DNA from 3 places in the Peribacillus sp. CSMR9 genome. Region 2 is predicted to be linked to each of the others. Evidence: riboswitches for the same ligand, from Rfam matches in the RefSeq annotation. Region 2 holds a riboswitch; each other region holds the start of a gene.
The links. A riboswitch is a leader RNA that binds a small molecule or an ion and turns the genes downstream of it on or off. The one in region 2 is predicted to bind cobalamin.
Positions count from the first base shown of each region.

Region 1: it holds a riboswitch for cobalamin, as region 2 does, so the genes downstream of both, N9I19_RS13100 (helical backbone metal receptor) here and N9I19_RS09445 ((2Fe-2S) ferredoxin domain-containing protein) in region 2, are expected to answer to the same signal.
Region 3: it holds a riboswitch for cobalamin, as region 2 does, so the genes downstream of both, N9I19_RS05540 (ribonucleoside-diphosphate reductase subunit alpha) here and N9I19_RS09445 ((2Fe-2S) ferredoxin domain-containing protein) in region 2, are expected to answer to the same signal.

Region 1 covers NZ_JAOPHO010000025.1:22,915-27,451, reverse strand. Annotated here, with positions in the region: gene N9I19_RS13120 (hypothetical protein) at 1-162, shown strand, start outside; gene N9I19_RS13115 (hypothetical protein) at 500-730, opposite strand; tRNA gene N9I19_RS13110 (tRNA-Arg) at 906-979, opposite strand; gene N9I19_RS13105 (polysaccharide deacetylase family protein) at 1,177-2,070, shown strand; cobalamin riboswitch at 2,157-2,332, shown strand; gene N9I19_RS13100 (helical backbone metal receptor) at 2,495-3,460, shown strand; gene N9I19_RS13095 (FecCD family ABC transporter permease) at 3,423-4,478, shown strand; gene N9I19_RS13090 (heme ABC transporter ATP-binding protein) at 4,485-4,537, shown strand, end outside.
Region 2 covers NZ_JAOPHO010000014.1:24,547-29,083, forward strand. Annotated here, with positions in the region: gene cbiQ (cobalt ECF transporter T component CbiQ) at 1-545, opposite strand, end outside; gene N9I19_RS09435 (energy-coupling factor ABC transporter substrate-binding protein) at 586-897, opposite strand; gene N9I19_RS09440 (energy-coupling factor ABC transporter permease) at 899-1,642, opposite strand; cobalamin riboswitch at 1,822-2,019, opposite strand; cobalamin riboswitch at 2,222-2,411, shown strand; gene N9I19_RS09445 ((2Fe-2S) ferredoxin domain-containing protein) at 2,563-2,931, shown strand; gene cobJ (precorrin-3B C(17)-methyltransferase) at 2,946-4,537, shown strand, end outside.
Region 3 covers NZ_JAOPHO010000005.1:91,007-95,543, forward strand. Annotated here, with positions in the region: gene N9I19_RS05540 (ribonucleoside-diphosphate reductase subunit alpha) at 1-1,983, opposite strand, end outside; cobalamin riboswitch at 2,123-2,304, opposite strand; gene N9I19_RS05545 (manganese-dependent inorganic pyrophosphatase) at 2,598-3,527, shown strand; gene N9I19_RS05550 (hypothetical protein) at 3,626-3,772, opposite strand; gene N9I19_RS05555 (SulP family inorganic anion transporter) at 3,858-4,537, opposite strand, start outside.

The DNA.
Region 1 (4,537 bases), on a different contig from region 2:
GCTGAAAAAATAGGTTATGATATGAATGCTGTAGGAAATTATAAATTGAGTGGTAGCGTTTCTAATGGCTATGTAAGTCTTACTAGTTCTCTCAAACTTACTCTTTTAAATAAAAATAGTAAATATGCTCGTGTTTATCAAAAATATTCATATAGAGATTAAAATTTTTAATGGAGTTGAATTAAAATGAATGTATCGCCTTCTTATTTTATATTTGGTTTAATAAACATGATTTTAATGATTGGAGCTATACCAGCTATCATATACGCTTTATATTTATTAAGAAAAATTTCAAAAAAATAAAGTGAAAAAGGAAGAGGGACTTTTGTAGTCCCTCTTCCTTTTTTTGTGCCTTTGTTTCTTCAGCCAATTACAATAAGGGTCATTAATCCCCTCCAACTTGATCGAGTAGATATTAATGAGATTCTTCTAACTGGTTCTATGTTTCATGCTTGGCTCCATCGTGCAGGTTACATGGACCCAAAAGCGACTAGTTTTTTCATTTCATAAAAGACGGATGATAAACAGATAAGTATTCCGTTAAATACCTTATGTGCCGTACATATTCGCCTAATGTTCGCTGTCGGACACCTTCAGCAACTTTTGCACGGAGAAAAATATCTAAGGCTTCTTGCAGTGTGTATTCAATCGTGAAACTATCCGTAGCCTTACTGTCCAATTTCCGTTCCTTTATCGCAGTTCCACGCTGTTTAATAACGTGTTTCTTCATGAAAAAAAGCACCTCCAGACATAGAAAAATAATAGTGAAATGGAATATCACTGTTTCCTACGTACAGAAATGCTTTTATCCTACATGCAATTTACGGCTTTTAACGGTCATACCAACAGAAAAAACCCTGCTACAACACGGAAGAACCGCATTATAACAGGGTTTATAAAATTAGCGTCCCAGATAGGAATCGAACCTACGACCTACAGCTTAGGAGGCTGTCGCTCTATCCTGCTGAGCTACTGGGACATATAAAAAAGTCGACGACTTATTTATTATATTTCTTATAGGCAAACTTTTCAAGTTAATAGCAATAATAATTATGAAAAAAAACATCTAGACGCTTAGGGGGCACTCAGCTCTCCTGTTTCCTTACTCTTCATTAAATGGAATACTTTATTATTTCCTGGTTTTCTGGTACTATTATGCTAGAAAAAATTAGGAGAATGATAGTGGGGAATTATAGAGTTTTATGGATGGTGACGCTGCTGGGGATTTTAATTTTACCGGCATGCTCACAAGGGATTTTAGAGGGTATAGGCACAAAGACGGCTGCACCGATCACGAAAGATAACATTGAAGTGGCTGCAGCAGCGGAGAATGACACTGGGCAGGATTCGGAGGACGAATTATATACTGAACGAATCGATACGAGAGACTGGATAACGGCCGAGTCCGCGGTACAGCTTCCAATATTGATGTATCATAGCATTTCTGAAGGCAATGGCCTTCGGGTACCAAAAGAGGAATTCCGATTACAAATGACTTGGCTTCGGGAAAATGGTTACTATACATTATCCCCTGAAGAAGCATTTCTCGTTTTAACCGAAAATCGGATGCCAAGTGAAAAGTGTGTCTGGCTTACTTTTGATGATGGCTATACAGATAACTACACGGACGCTTTCCATATACTAAAAGAATATGATATGAAAGCGACTGTCTTCATGATCGGGAAGTCCATCGATAAAGGTCATCACCTGACTGAAAATCAAATGATGGAGATGAGCGGGAATGGGATTTCGATCGAAAGCCATACTATCAACCATTTGGAGCTGAACCGAATGACGGCAGAGCAGCAAGAAGCGGAAATGGTCCAGTCAAAGGATCTGTTCGATCGTATCCTGCAACAGGACACGACAGTGCTTTCCTATCCAGTTGGTCGTTATAATGAAGAGAGTCTCAGGCTTTCAGAAGAAGCTGGATACAAGATGGCAGCCACTACTGAACCTGGAGGAGCTTCAAGGGAACAAGGGATGTATGCCTTGCATCGAGTTCGGATTTCACCTGGATTATCAGTCGGTGGGTTCGCGTCGCTGATAGAAAATGCTTCAAATCATTGAAAATGGACGGTGCATTTCAAACTTGTTCAGAAAAATCATATAATAATCGATTCTTACATGGTGTATAATGAAGGCAGTGAAAATTATATACATATGAACGATTTGGTGTCTTAATGACTTAAAAGGGAAGTTGGTGAAATGCCAGCGCGGTCCCGCCACTGTATTTGGGAGCTGAAGGCTGTGTACCACTGTATGGGGATATGGGAAGGTGCCGTTGACGATGACCATGAGCCAGGAGACCTGCCAAGATTCGTACACCTGTAACCTACGCGGATGGGAAGGTGTGTGGCAGACCCTAAGAGTCCGTAATGATATTGTTGCCATACAAGCATCTTCCGTTTAACGGGAGGTGCTTTTTGTTTTGGGTGCATCTTCCGAGATTATTAGGTGAAGAAATTAAATGAAAAGATTGTGGGGAATGAAAATGAAGAAGATTTTTGGTTTGATATTGTTGATGTTGCTTACTGCAGGCATGATGGTTGGCTGCAGTGACGCTACTGATGAAGGAAAAGAAAAGCAGCAAACGAATCATGCTCAACACGACGCTTTCCCGATTACGATTAAAGATGCAACGGGCGAAAAAGTAACGATAGAACAAAAACCGAAGAAAATCGTTACGTTGATACCAAGTAATACAGAAGTGGTCTTTGCACTTGGTTTGGGTAAAAAGGTCGTTGGTGTTTCCGACAATGATAATTACCCGGAAGAAACGAAAAAAATTAAAAAAGTTGGCGGAATGGAAATGAACACGGAGCTGATTGTCTCCATGAAGCCTGACCTTGTTCTTGCCCATGCATCAAGTGCCCATAATTCGAATGAGGGATTAAAGCAGCTTAAGGATGCTGGAATAGATGTCCTTGTAGTCAATGATGCACAAAGCTTTGACCAAGTCTATGAATCTATTGAAATGATTGGAAAGGCAACGGGAGAAAATGATAAGGCAAGCGAAATCGTTGCGGATATGAAAACGAAGCTCAAGGATATTCAGGAAAAAGCCAAATCCGTTAAGGAAGCGGATAGGAAGACCGTTTTAATTGAGGTTTCGCCATCACCGGATATATATACACCTGGAAAAAATACCTTCATGAATGAAATGCTTCATATTATTTCAGCGGATAATGCTGCTGCTGAATTGGACGGCTGGGCAAAAATTGATGAAGAGTCGATGATTGCTGCAAATCCGGATGTCATCATTACAACGTATGGTAATTATACAAAAGATCCAGTAAGTGAAGTGACAGGCCGAAAAGGATGGCAAGACGTAAATGCCGTTAAGAATGGCCAAGTCTTTGATGTCCCTTCTGACTTGGTGACCCGTTCCGGTCCACGCTTAATAGAAGGAGTAGAGGAACTTGCAAAAGCAGTCTATCCGAACCAATTTGACAACTAAATGGGCGTTTGCTTATTTGATTGCGTTGTTAATTTTGTTATTCGCAATGACGATAGGCATTTCCTTTGGTTCGGTGCCAGTTCCGATTCCCGTACTTATACAAATAATCGGCAAGGAGATTTTCCACTTGCCGATTTCTGCTGATCCGGATGTGATGCTTACGAATATCGTGATGAACATCCGCTTGCCGCGTGTGCTGCTCGCTGGTTTGGTTGGGGCATCACTTGCGATTGCCGGGGCAGCCTTTCAGGGACTGCTCCGGAACCCGCTCGCTGATCCTTACACATTAGGTATTTCTTCAGGAGCATCGGTCGGCGCCGTATTGACAATATTCTTGAATATATCACTGCCATTCATCGGTTTATATACTCTTCCGGCATTGAGCATCTTATGTTCAGTGCTCACGATGCTCTGCGTACTGACTTTTGCAAAAAAAATGGATCGGTCGATGAAAGTGGAAACGATTATCTTAACGGGAATCATTTTCAGCTCGTTTTTAAGTGCCTTCATTTCATTGATGATTGCGCTGACGGGTGATGAATTAAGACAAATCATCGGCTGGCTGATGGGAAGCGTCTCAATGCGCGGATGGAATTATATCGTAATCATTTTGCCGTTTTTTATCATTGGTTCGTTGACCTTGATCATGAATGCAAGCGAATTGAATGCGATGACTTTCGGGGAAGACCGGGCAAAACACTTAGGTGTGAACGTGAAGCGGCGGAAAATGTGGATCTTGATAGCCGGTTCGACATTGACAGGGGCAGCCGTTGCCGTTTCAGGGGCGATTGGTTTTGTAGGATTGGTCATTCCTCATTTTGTCCGGAAGATTTGGGGACCTGACCATAAACATTTGCTTCCGTTGTCATTGTTGATAGGAAGCGGATTCTTAATATTGGCGGATTTTGTAGCACGAACGATCATTGCCCCAGCGGAACTGCCGATCGGGGTGATCACCTCACTTATCGGGGCACCGGCATTTGCGCTGATTTTATTAAAGAGACGGAGAGAAGGGTAAAAACGGATGCTTGAAGTAAAAGGGTTAACAGGTGGATATGACAACAAAGCTGTTTTGGA
Region 2 (4,537 bases):
ATTAGTAACCCGAGAGATCGAATGCCTTGCCTTATCGAGCCATATCCAAGTCGTGAAGCTTGTGATAGGTGAATGGCCACAGCTGTATCTAAAAAAATAAAGATGAAGCGATAGGTCAATTCTATTAAATCGATCAATAAAGATGGCACTTTAAGTTTTCGCAGCACGGATAGAATGACGGTAATGGGTGTTGTTAAGGTTAAGAAATATAAACAGCTTATACTGCCAAATACGACAGTGATCAAATTGATTACTGTACCAATGCTGTCATCGCTGATGAATATTTGCCAGTTTCCGACTTTCCAGGACCACCATATATTGGATATTGAAATGGGTTTGCTTGTAAAAGAAAAAAGGATGGTAATTGTACCTGATAATATAAAGAACCCCGGTAGTAAGAGTAATTTCAGATAATAAGAAAGTGGGATTCTTGCCGCAAAAATGATTAAAGCACTCATCACCGTAAAAGTGATGAGCGAAACGGCCATATCCCTTACAGTTAAGGAAAAAAGCAAAAGGGAGAGTGCAAAAATCATTTTTTCCAACGGATGTTCATCCTTTAGCCCATTGAAATAGGCATATTTATCAATGAGTAACATGCTTGGATTCTTCGGGCATGGCTTGTTTGGCTTGCTTATTCCTTTGTCTCATTACCCCAATGAAATATCCAATGAAACCAGCTCCGATTGCAGCCTGCAGCGCAAATAATAAGCTTTCTGTTTCTGCACCTGGTGGCTCCCAAATACTGTTGAACCATGGCTTATATTCCGGATGGATTTTAGTGATGGCTTCTTCAGCTTCGCCATCTGCACCGCCAAATTGCGTTCCTTGTTGGGTGATTAACGGTATGGTTGCAAGAATGACGACCAGGAAAAGCAACAGTAAACTTTTTTTCATATTAACGGGCCTCCTTAGATAAAACTCGCAGCAATTTCAATTCGCCTAGATTGTATTTTTTTAAGAAATTCATCACAACGACTGTCAATAATCCCTCGCTGATTGCCAAGGGAATTTGGGTCAGGGCGAAAATCCCTGCAAACTTAGTGAATGAGGCCATGAATCCCCCTACCTCGGATGGAAAAGCAAGAGCAAGTTGAACGGAAGTTACCACATAGGTTCCTAAATCTCCAAAAGCAGCTGCCAAGAAAACCGCAAGAGAAAAAGACCACCCCAATTTAGTTGCGCCCTTGAAGACAAAGTAAGAAATGAAAGGTCCGCATACTGCCATGGAAAATGCATTGGCCCCTAATGTCGTCAACCCTCCGTGAGCCAGTAATACAGCTTGAAATAACAGGACGATGGAACCCACGACACTCATGGCCAATGGTCCGAATAATATGGAACCCAAGCCAACTCCTGTAGGGTGTGAAGAACTTCCCGTAACGGAAGGAATCTTCAGGGCCGATAATATGAATACAAATGCTCCCGATAGGCCGAGTATCATTTTTGTTTCTGGGTTTTCCTTTACTTTGGACCTAATCGACCGGTAACCCAAGATTAAAAATGGAAGGATAATGGCCCACCAGAATATGGCCCATTCAATCGGTAAAAATCCCTCCATAATATGCATGGCCATAGCACGTTTTGGTACAAGAAGCAATAAAATGACAAAATAAAGAATTTTCCAATTGTCTTTTTTCATTCTTTCTCCTTTCAACACTTTTAATTTTTTCTGATCAAGGCTTTTAGAAGAAAAGCGGCGCCCAACATAAAAAGCACTTCTCTAAAAAAGAAAGAAGTGCGTAATGAACAGGAATTCCTCAGCATAAACCAACCACGGGCTATTCTGCCTGATCCGCACACCCATCCTCGTAGGCTGAAACAGTTTCACGCTTCATGGCAGGTCTCCTGGCTTTGGTTCATCATCCCATTACATCCTTCCCATCTCATTTGACAGTGGATTAACCTTAAGGCAATAGGACTTCCCTTTACAGTGGCGGGACCGCTCCGGATTTTCACCGGCTTCCCTTTTAAGCTGAATTTCCGAGAAAATTCAACACCATAAAACTTATGTAATTATTTTGAAAAATCTCGTATAGTTTATCATAAAGAAATAATTCCAGCTACACTCTCTTTTTTTTTTTTAGACTAATAACGCAGAGAAGCGAGGCATGGAGCTGGATTTACCCTATTAAACTTTTCTAAACAGTCGGAATAAACTTTGAATTTTGCTAAAGTTGTTATATGATAGATAAAGTTAGCTAGAAATGTATAATAAAACCAAATATTTCATTTTAAAAGTGCTCTTGTGTGAATTATCAAGGGATAATAGGGAAATCGGTGAAAATCCGATGCAGCCCCCGCTACTGTAAACGCTGATGAAATTGTCGATGACCACTGGCTTAATGCCGGGAAGGGACAAAGTAAAATGAAGCGTAAGCCAGGAAACCTGCTTTTGAAATTGTATGATACTTTTCGGAGGGAAAGGTAGAAGGACTATGACGATTTTGGGAGATTCAGCATATTTGCCGAAGGCTCCTCATTCATATAGTTTTTTTAAAACCTTAACTCTTATGTTAAGGTTTTTTATTTTGCCTTTTCCCTGAACTCAGGAGGAAGAAGATGACTACTTGGAACTTGCAGGGTACTAATACGCATCTGTTGATTTGCAATGGAAGCAGTTGCATGAAAAAAGGCGGGGAAGAAGTAACCCAAGCGATTCGCGATGAAATTACTTTAAAGGGACTGGATATGAAAATCCATACAACCAGGACACGCTGTAACGGAAGATGTAAGGACGCCTGCGTTGTAATTGAGTATCCCCAAGGGAGATGGTATCGGGTGGAAACCCCAGATTACGGTCGGAAGATTGTAAGTAATATCGATGATGGGGAGTTTGTGCCACAGCTGATCTACCGATTCAGTGATGGGGAAATGACCCCTAATCCAGATTTTCCTGCTCATACGGGTATTTCAAAGAACAAATCGTAAAAGGAGATGTCTTAATGAGTACTAACGGTAAATTATTCGTCGTGGGCTTTGGGCCAGGGAATTTTGAACACATTACCAAACGTGCTGTCGAAGCCCTTCAAGAAAGTGACTACATCATTGGTTATAAAACTTATGTTGAACTCATTCAGGGATTGCTTACAGATCAAACGATTATTAGTACGGGAATGACTGAGGAAGTATCACGTGCTCAGGAAGCAGTGAAACAAGCGGAGCTGGGAAAGAAAGTGGCTGTAATTTCCAGTGGTGATGCCGGAGTGTACGGGATGGCAGGGCTGGTTTATGAAGTATTGATTGAAAAAGGGTGGAAAGAAGATACTGGAGTGGGCATTGAAGTCATCCCTGGTATTTCTGCAATCAACTCTTGTGCGTCTTTACTTGGGGCACCTGTCATGCACGATTCGTGTACCATCAGCCTCAGTGATCATTTAACGCCTTGGGAACTTATCGCTAAAAGGGTGGAAGCTGCTGCAATGGCTGACTTTGTCATTGCACTTTATAACCCGCGTAGCGGAAGGCGGACTAGGCAAATTGTAGAAACACAAAAAATTCTCCTTCGCTACCGTTCACCGGATACACCTGTCGGGTTGGTGAAAAGTGCTTATCGCGATCGGCAGGATATTGTCATAACCAATTTGAAAGATATGTTGAATCACGATATTGGAATGTTGACCACCGTCATTATTGGTAATTCATCTACCTTTTTATATGATGACAAAATCATCACACCAAGAGGTTATCAGAGGAAATATACATTGAATTCGGAAAAGCAAACATTGAAGCCGCATCAGCGTCTGCAAAAAGAAGCAGAACCATGGGCATTAGATCAAGAAGCCGATTCCATGCAAGAAGCCTACGCTGAGCCTGATGGAGGGGTTGGATTACTTACAAAAGCACCAGAAAAGAAGGCGACATCTTTTGAAATGGCAATGGAAGCCCTGTCTATAGTTAAGGGCCAAACCGTTCAGCAACCCATTAAGCCGTTTGTTCAGCAAAAAGTGGAGTCGGTATTCGAACTTGCGGTCAGTCCAGGTGTGGCGAATAAACAATTCACTCCCAAACAAATGATGACACTTGCGGAAGTTGTCGGGGAAAAGGGATCGATGGAATACACGCCAAACCATAAGATCGTATTAAAGATTCCGACAACGGATCCGGAAGTCATTACGGGGAAATTGCAATCAGCAAACTTTCTGTTATCGCCGATTGGAGATGTACTGACATTAAAAGCCTGTGATTTCTGTGATGGGGAAAAAGCGGAATCCATTCCTTTTGCGGATGAAATACACCGGGTGCTCGGCGGAATGAAAATGCCCAAGGAACTGAACATCGGTTTTAATGGGTGTGGAATGGCTTGTTATAGTGCTGTGATGGATGATATTGGGATTGTCTTTCGGAAAGGGAAGTTCGACTTATTTCTTGGTGCTAAACCGGTTGGAAGAACAGCCCATCCAGGTCAGCTGGTTGCTGAAGGCATTGAACCGGAACAGCTTGTTGAACTGATTACGGACATTGTCGGGGAGTATACGCAAAATGCCCATCCAAACGAGCGGCTTTTTAAATACTTCAAACGTGCAAAAAAGATACA
Region 3 (4,537 bases), on a different contig from region 2:
ATACAAAGGATCGATTCCATCCGTTGAATTACCGATTTTAGCAGTCGATGAATTGGGGGCAATAGCCATTAAATATCCATTACGGGTACCGTGTTGCTGCACATCTGCTTTTAAATCCATCCATTTTTGATCTGTATAGTCACGAAGTTCGAAATATTCCCCTGTATGCCAATCCGATCCTTCGAAATATGGGTATGATCCTTTTTCCTTGGCCAACTCGTTGGATGCTTTGATTGTTAAGTAAGCGATCTTTTCGTATAAAGCATCGGCATAGTGAACAGCCTCATCCGATTCCCAATAAATATTCTGAGTGGCAAGTAAATGATGCCATCCAAACGTTCCTAAACCAATTGCCCGGTAACGTTTGTTCGAGATGGATGCTTGCTTGACCGGAAGATTATTGACATCAATGACGTTATCCAGCATCCGGATCTGAATGGGAATTAACCTCTCCAAAACATCGCTGCTCACCGCACGGGGCAAGTTAATGGATGATAGGTTGCAGACAACGAAATCGCCGCTTTTACGGACCACAACGACATCTCCATCTTCTGTTTCATATTCATCCGTGATCGTCGAAGGGCTTAAGTTTTGAGCAATCTCCGTACAAAGGTTAGAACAATAAATCATGCCTTTATGTTTATTCGGATTCTTCCGGTTCACTTCATCGCGGTAGAACATATATGGTACGCCTTCTTCTAATTGAGAAATCATGATGCTTTTCATGATGTCCATCGCATTGATTTTTTCAAAGCTATAGTTTGGAAGTGTACCATTTTCTGCGGCCTCGACAGCAAGTGCATAATGATTCCTGAAGCTTCCTTCGCCTTTCTTCTCGTCATAAAGATCTTCAAGTGAGAATCCAAGGGTTTGTTTGATGGTATGCGGATCGAAAAGATACCATTCTTTTCTGTCGCGTACAGCCTCCATGAACAAATCAGGAATACATACACCTGTAAAAATATCATGGGCTTTTAATCTGTCATCCCCGTTTTGCGTCTTCAAATCAAGAAAGCTCATAATATCTTTATGCCAGGCATCCAAGTAAATCGCGATGGCACCTTTACGTTGCCCCAATTGATCGACACTGACAGCTGTCTGGTTGAATAGCCGGATCCAGGGAGTCGTGCCGGAACTGTTTCCAGAGAAACCTCGGATATCAGAACCAAGCGAACGAATCTTACCAACGTAAAGACCTACACCGCCGCCGAATTTTGATACTTTTGCGGCATCGTAGTTAGATAGATAGATGCCGTCAATGGAATCTTCAATTGCGTCGATAAAACAAGAGCTTAACTGTCCATGCGTTTTACCTGCATTGGATAGAGTAGGCGTCGCAACAGTCATATAAAGGTTGGACATAGCCCAGTAAGCTTCTTTTATTAGTTGAAGACGATGCTCCGTTTTTTCCATTCGCATGATTTCCATCGCGATGATCATGAAGCGCTCTTGAGGCAGTTCGTAGACCTTGTCTTTTTTGGGGCGGGCTAGGTAGCGATCGTTTAATAAGTAGATGCCTATGTAAGAAAATAATTTATCCTTTTCCGGGTCGATCACCGAACCCAATTCCTCAATTTCCGCTTTCGTATAAGAAGCTAGCAGTTCTGATTTATAAATGGGATAACGCTGGCCTTCTGAAAGTTGCGAGAGTTCCGTGATCAGTTCATAGAATGGGCCATAACTCATGCCTTCATAACCTCGATTTGCCTGTGCATCCCTATACATCGTATTCAATAGTTCTGCTGCAGCAACGAATGTCCAATCGGGAGCATCTATATCCACACTTTCAAGAGCGAGCTGAATCAGTTTTTTTGATGCCTGTTCATCGGTTGAGTCACTTTTGCGATCAAGCCATTTTATAAAACGCTTTTTGAACTTTTCCATATCGAGACGGCCTTCGAATTCCTTTGATAACATCTCAAGCTGGATTGAATTCGTTTCGGTGTCATTTTCGCTTATGGTAGAGTTATATGTTTGAGTCATTAATAATCCTCCTTGTAAACTTCCGCTAAAATAAAAAAACCGCCCAAATGGATTGAGCGGATCAAACGATAGAATAAAAGAACCATGAAAAAATAGCCATTATACTATCGTTTCATCATCTCAATCCCCGAAGAATAAGAAACATGAAAAAATCAAGGCAGGTCTCCTGACTCATGATCATCCTACTTTGAGTCCTTCCCGTATAGAGAGAGCTATACAGTGGTTTCTCATTTCGTCACATTTACAGTTGCGGGGACAGTTCCGGGTTTACACCGGATTCCCTTTTCAGCCATCACTGGCACCTTGGATTATAAAATATTCTATATATAGTTATTGGTATTGTTTGTGTAATCAATATCTAGTATTTCTGCTTATATTATCGTAAGCCATATACGATGATAATTCAACTAATATATTTGAGAAAAACCAACCCTTATCTATTGACAAAGTGAAGGTAGAGGGATTGAGAATGAAAGATTTTATTGGGGAATGGGTAATTTGAGCACTGAATTTACGGGATTTTGTGTTAAAATAAAGTGTATAGTAAAGGTGGCTCTCCCTTATTGCGATGAGGGGATTCGCGGAAAAATATTTATGAAAAAGGGGTTAAAATCTTGGAAAAAGTATTAGTTTTTGGACATAAAAACCCGGATACAGACACAATCTGTTCAGCAATCGCTTATGCAGATCTTAAAAAGCAACTAGGTATCAACGCTGAACCAGTTCGTCTGGGTGAAGTGAATGGTGAAACTCAATATGCGTTGGACCAATTCAAATTCGAAGCTCCCCGCCTTGTGGAAAAAGTGGCAGGGGAAGCGGATGGAGTGATCCTGGTCGACCACAACGAACGCCAGCAAAGTGCAGAAGATATTGACCAAGTCCGTGTGTTGGAAGTTATCGACCATCACCGTATCGCTAACTTTGAAACAAGCGATCCTTTATATTACCGTGCGGAGCCAGTTGGCTGTACGGCAACCATTTTAAATAAAATCTATAAAGAAAACGGCATTGAAGTCCCTAAAGCGATCGCCGGACTTATGCTATCTGCCATAATTTCCGATTCTTTATTGTTCAAATCCCCGACATGCACAGAGCAAGACGTTGCAGCAGCTATGGAACTGGCTGATATTGCGGGAGTAAACGCTGAAACATATGGCTTGGAAATGTTGAAGGCGGGAGCTGACTTGAGCGACAAGACGATTGCCCAGTTAATCACTCTTGATGCAAAAGAATTCTCCATGGGAATGGCTAAAGTGGAGATAGCTCAGGTCAATGCTGTAGATCCGAACGAAGTTCTTGCTAAGCAAGCTGAAATAGAAGCAGCCATTGAATCGGTCATCGCTGTGAAGGAATTGGATTTATTCCTATTCGTCGTAACGGATATCTTGACCAATGATTCTGTGGCCTTGGCTCTTGGAAAAGCGGCTGATGCAGTGGAAAAGGCATATGACGTTTCATTAAACAATAACATTGCCGTCTTAGAGGGCGTTGTATCGCGTAAAAAACAAATCGTTCCGGTTTTAACGGACGTATTCAGTAAATAATATTGGAAAAGGGGTGCCCATTCAATACTTTGGGCCCCCTTTTCTGTACATTAAAAAAAGACTCAACCATCCATTTAAAGGTGTTTGAGTCTTTTTTTTTAATTTAAGGTTTCCTTTTCTTTTTCATAGGCGATGACAATCAGTTCTTTATTGGCTTCCTCGCCAAGTTTGCTTTCAAAGCTTTTCAGTTCATTCAATAAATCTGGTGACAGATTCGCTGCTGTATAATCCTGATCGGATGTCATGCTTTTCGCTCCTTTCAAAAGGAAATATTTCATGTTATCTATTTTGTCGGTTTGAAAAGTTTCTATTCAGCAGAATTATACTTTTTCAAGATATTTTACTTTCTGAGGTGGCGAGTTTTTCAAGCAATAACGAACTCTCCTCGTCCAGGCCTTGCACCTGGACAGGTGTACCTTGAAACTGATATTTAAGGACAACCGTATCAACAGCACCGACTGCAGAAGCATCCCATATTTTAGAATGGGAAAAATCGATGATGACCGTTTCGGCTTTTTCCTTGAAATCGAACTTAGAAACAAAGTCCTGAACCGAAGCGAAAAATATTTGTCCGCTGATACGATAAATGATTTTCTTAGCATGGATGTCTTCCGTTTTCTCAACAGCCACTTTAGAAATTTTAGCCGAGAAGAAAATCATGCTCAAGAGCACTCCAGCAAATACCCCTTTAGATAAGTCATGTGTATAAAGAACAATGAGGACCGTCACGATCATCACTGCTGCATCCGTCTTTGGAGCTTTAGTGAGCCGCTTTAGGGAAGACCAGTCAAAGGTCCCGATTGAAACCATGATCATGACTGCGACAAGGGCAGCCATCGGTATTTTAACAAGGACATCATTCAATACCACGATTAATACCATAAGAAATGCGCCAGCTACAAAAGTGGAAAGCCGGCCCCTTCCTCCCGATTTAATGTTGATACCGGATTGGCCGATCATCGCACATCCTGCCATTCCGCCAAAACATCCGGCAATGATATTCGAAATCC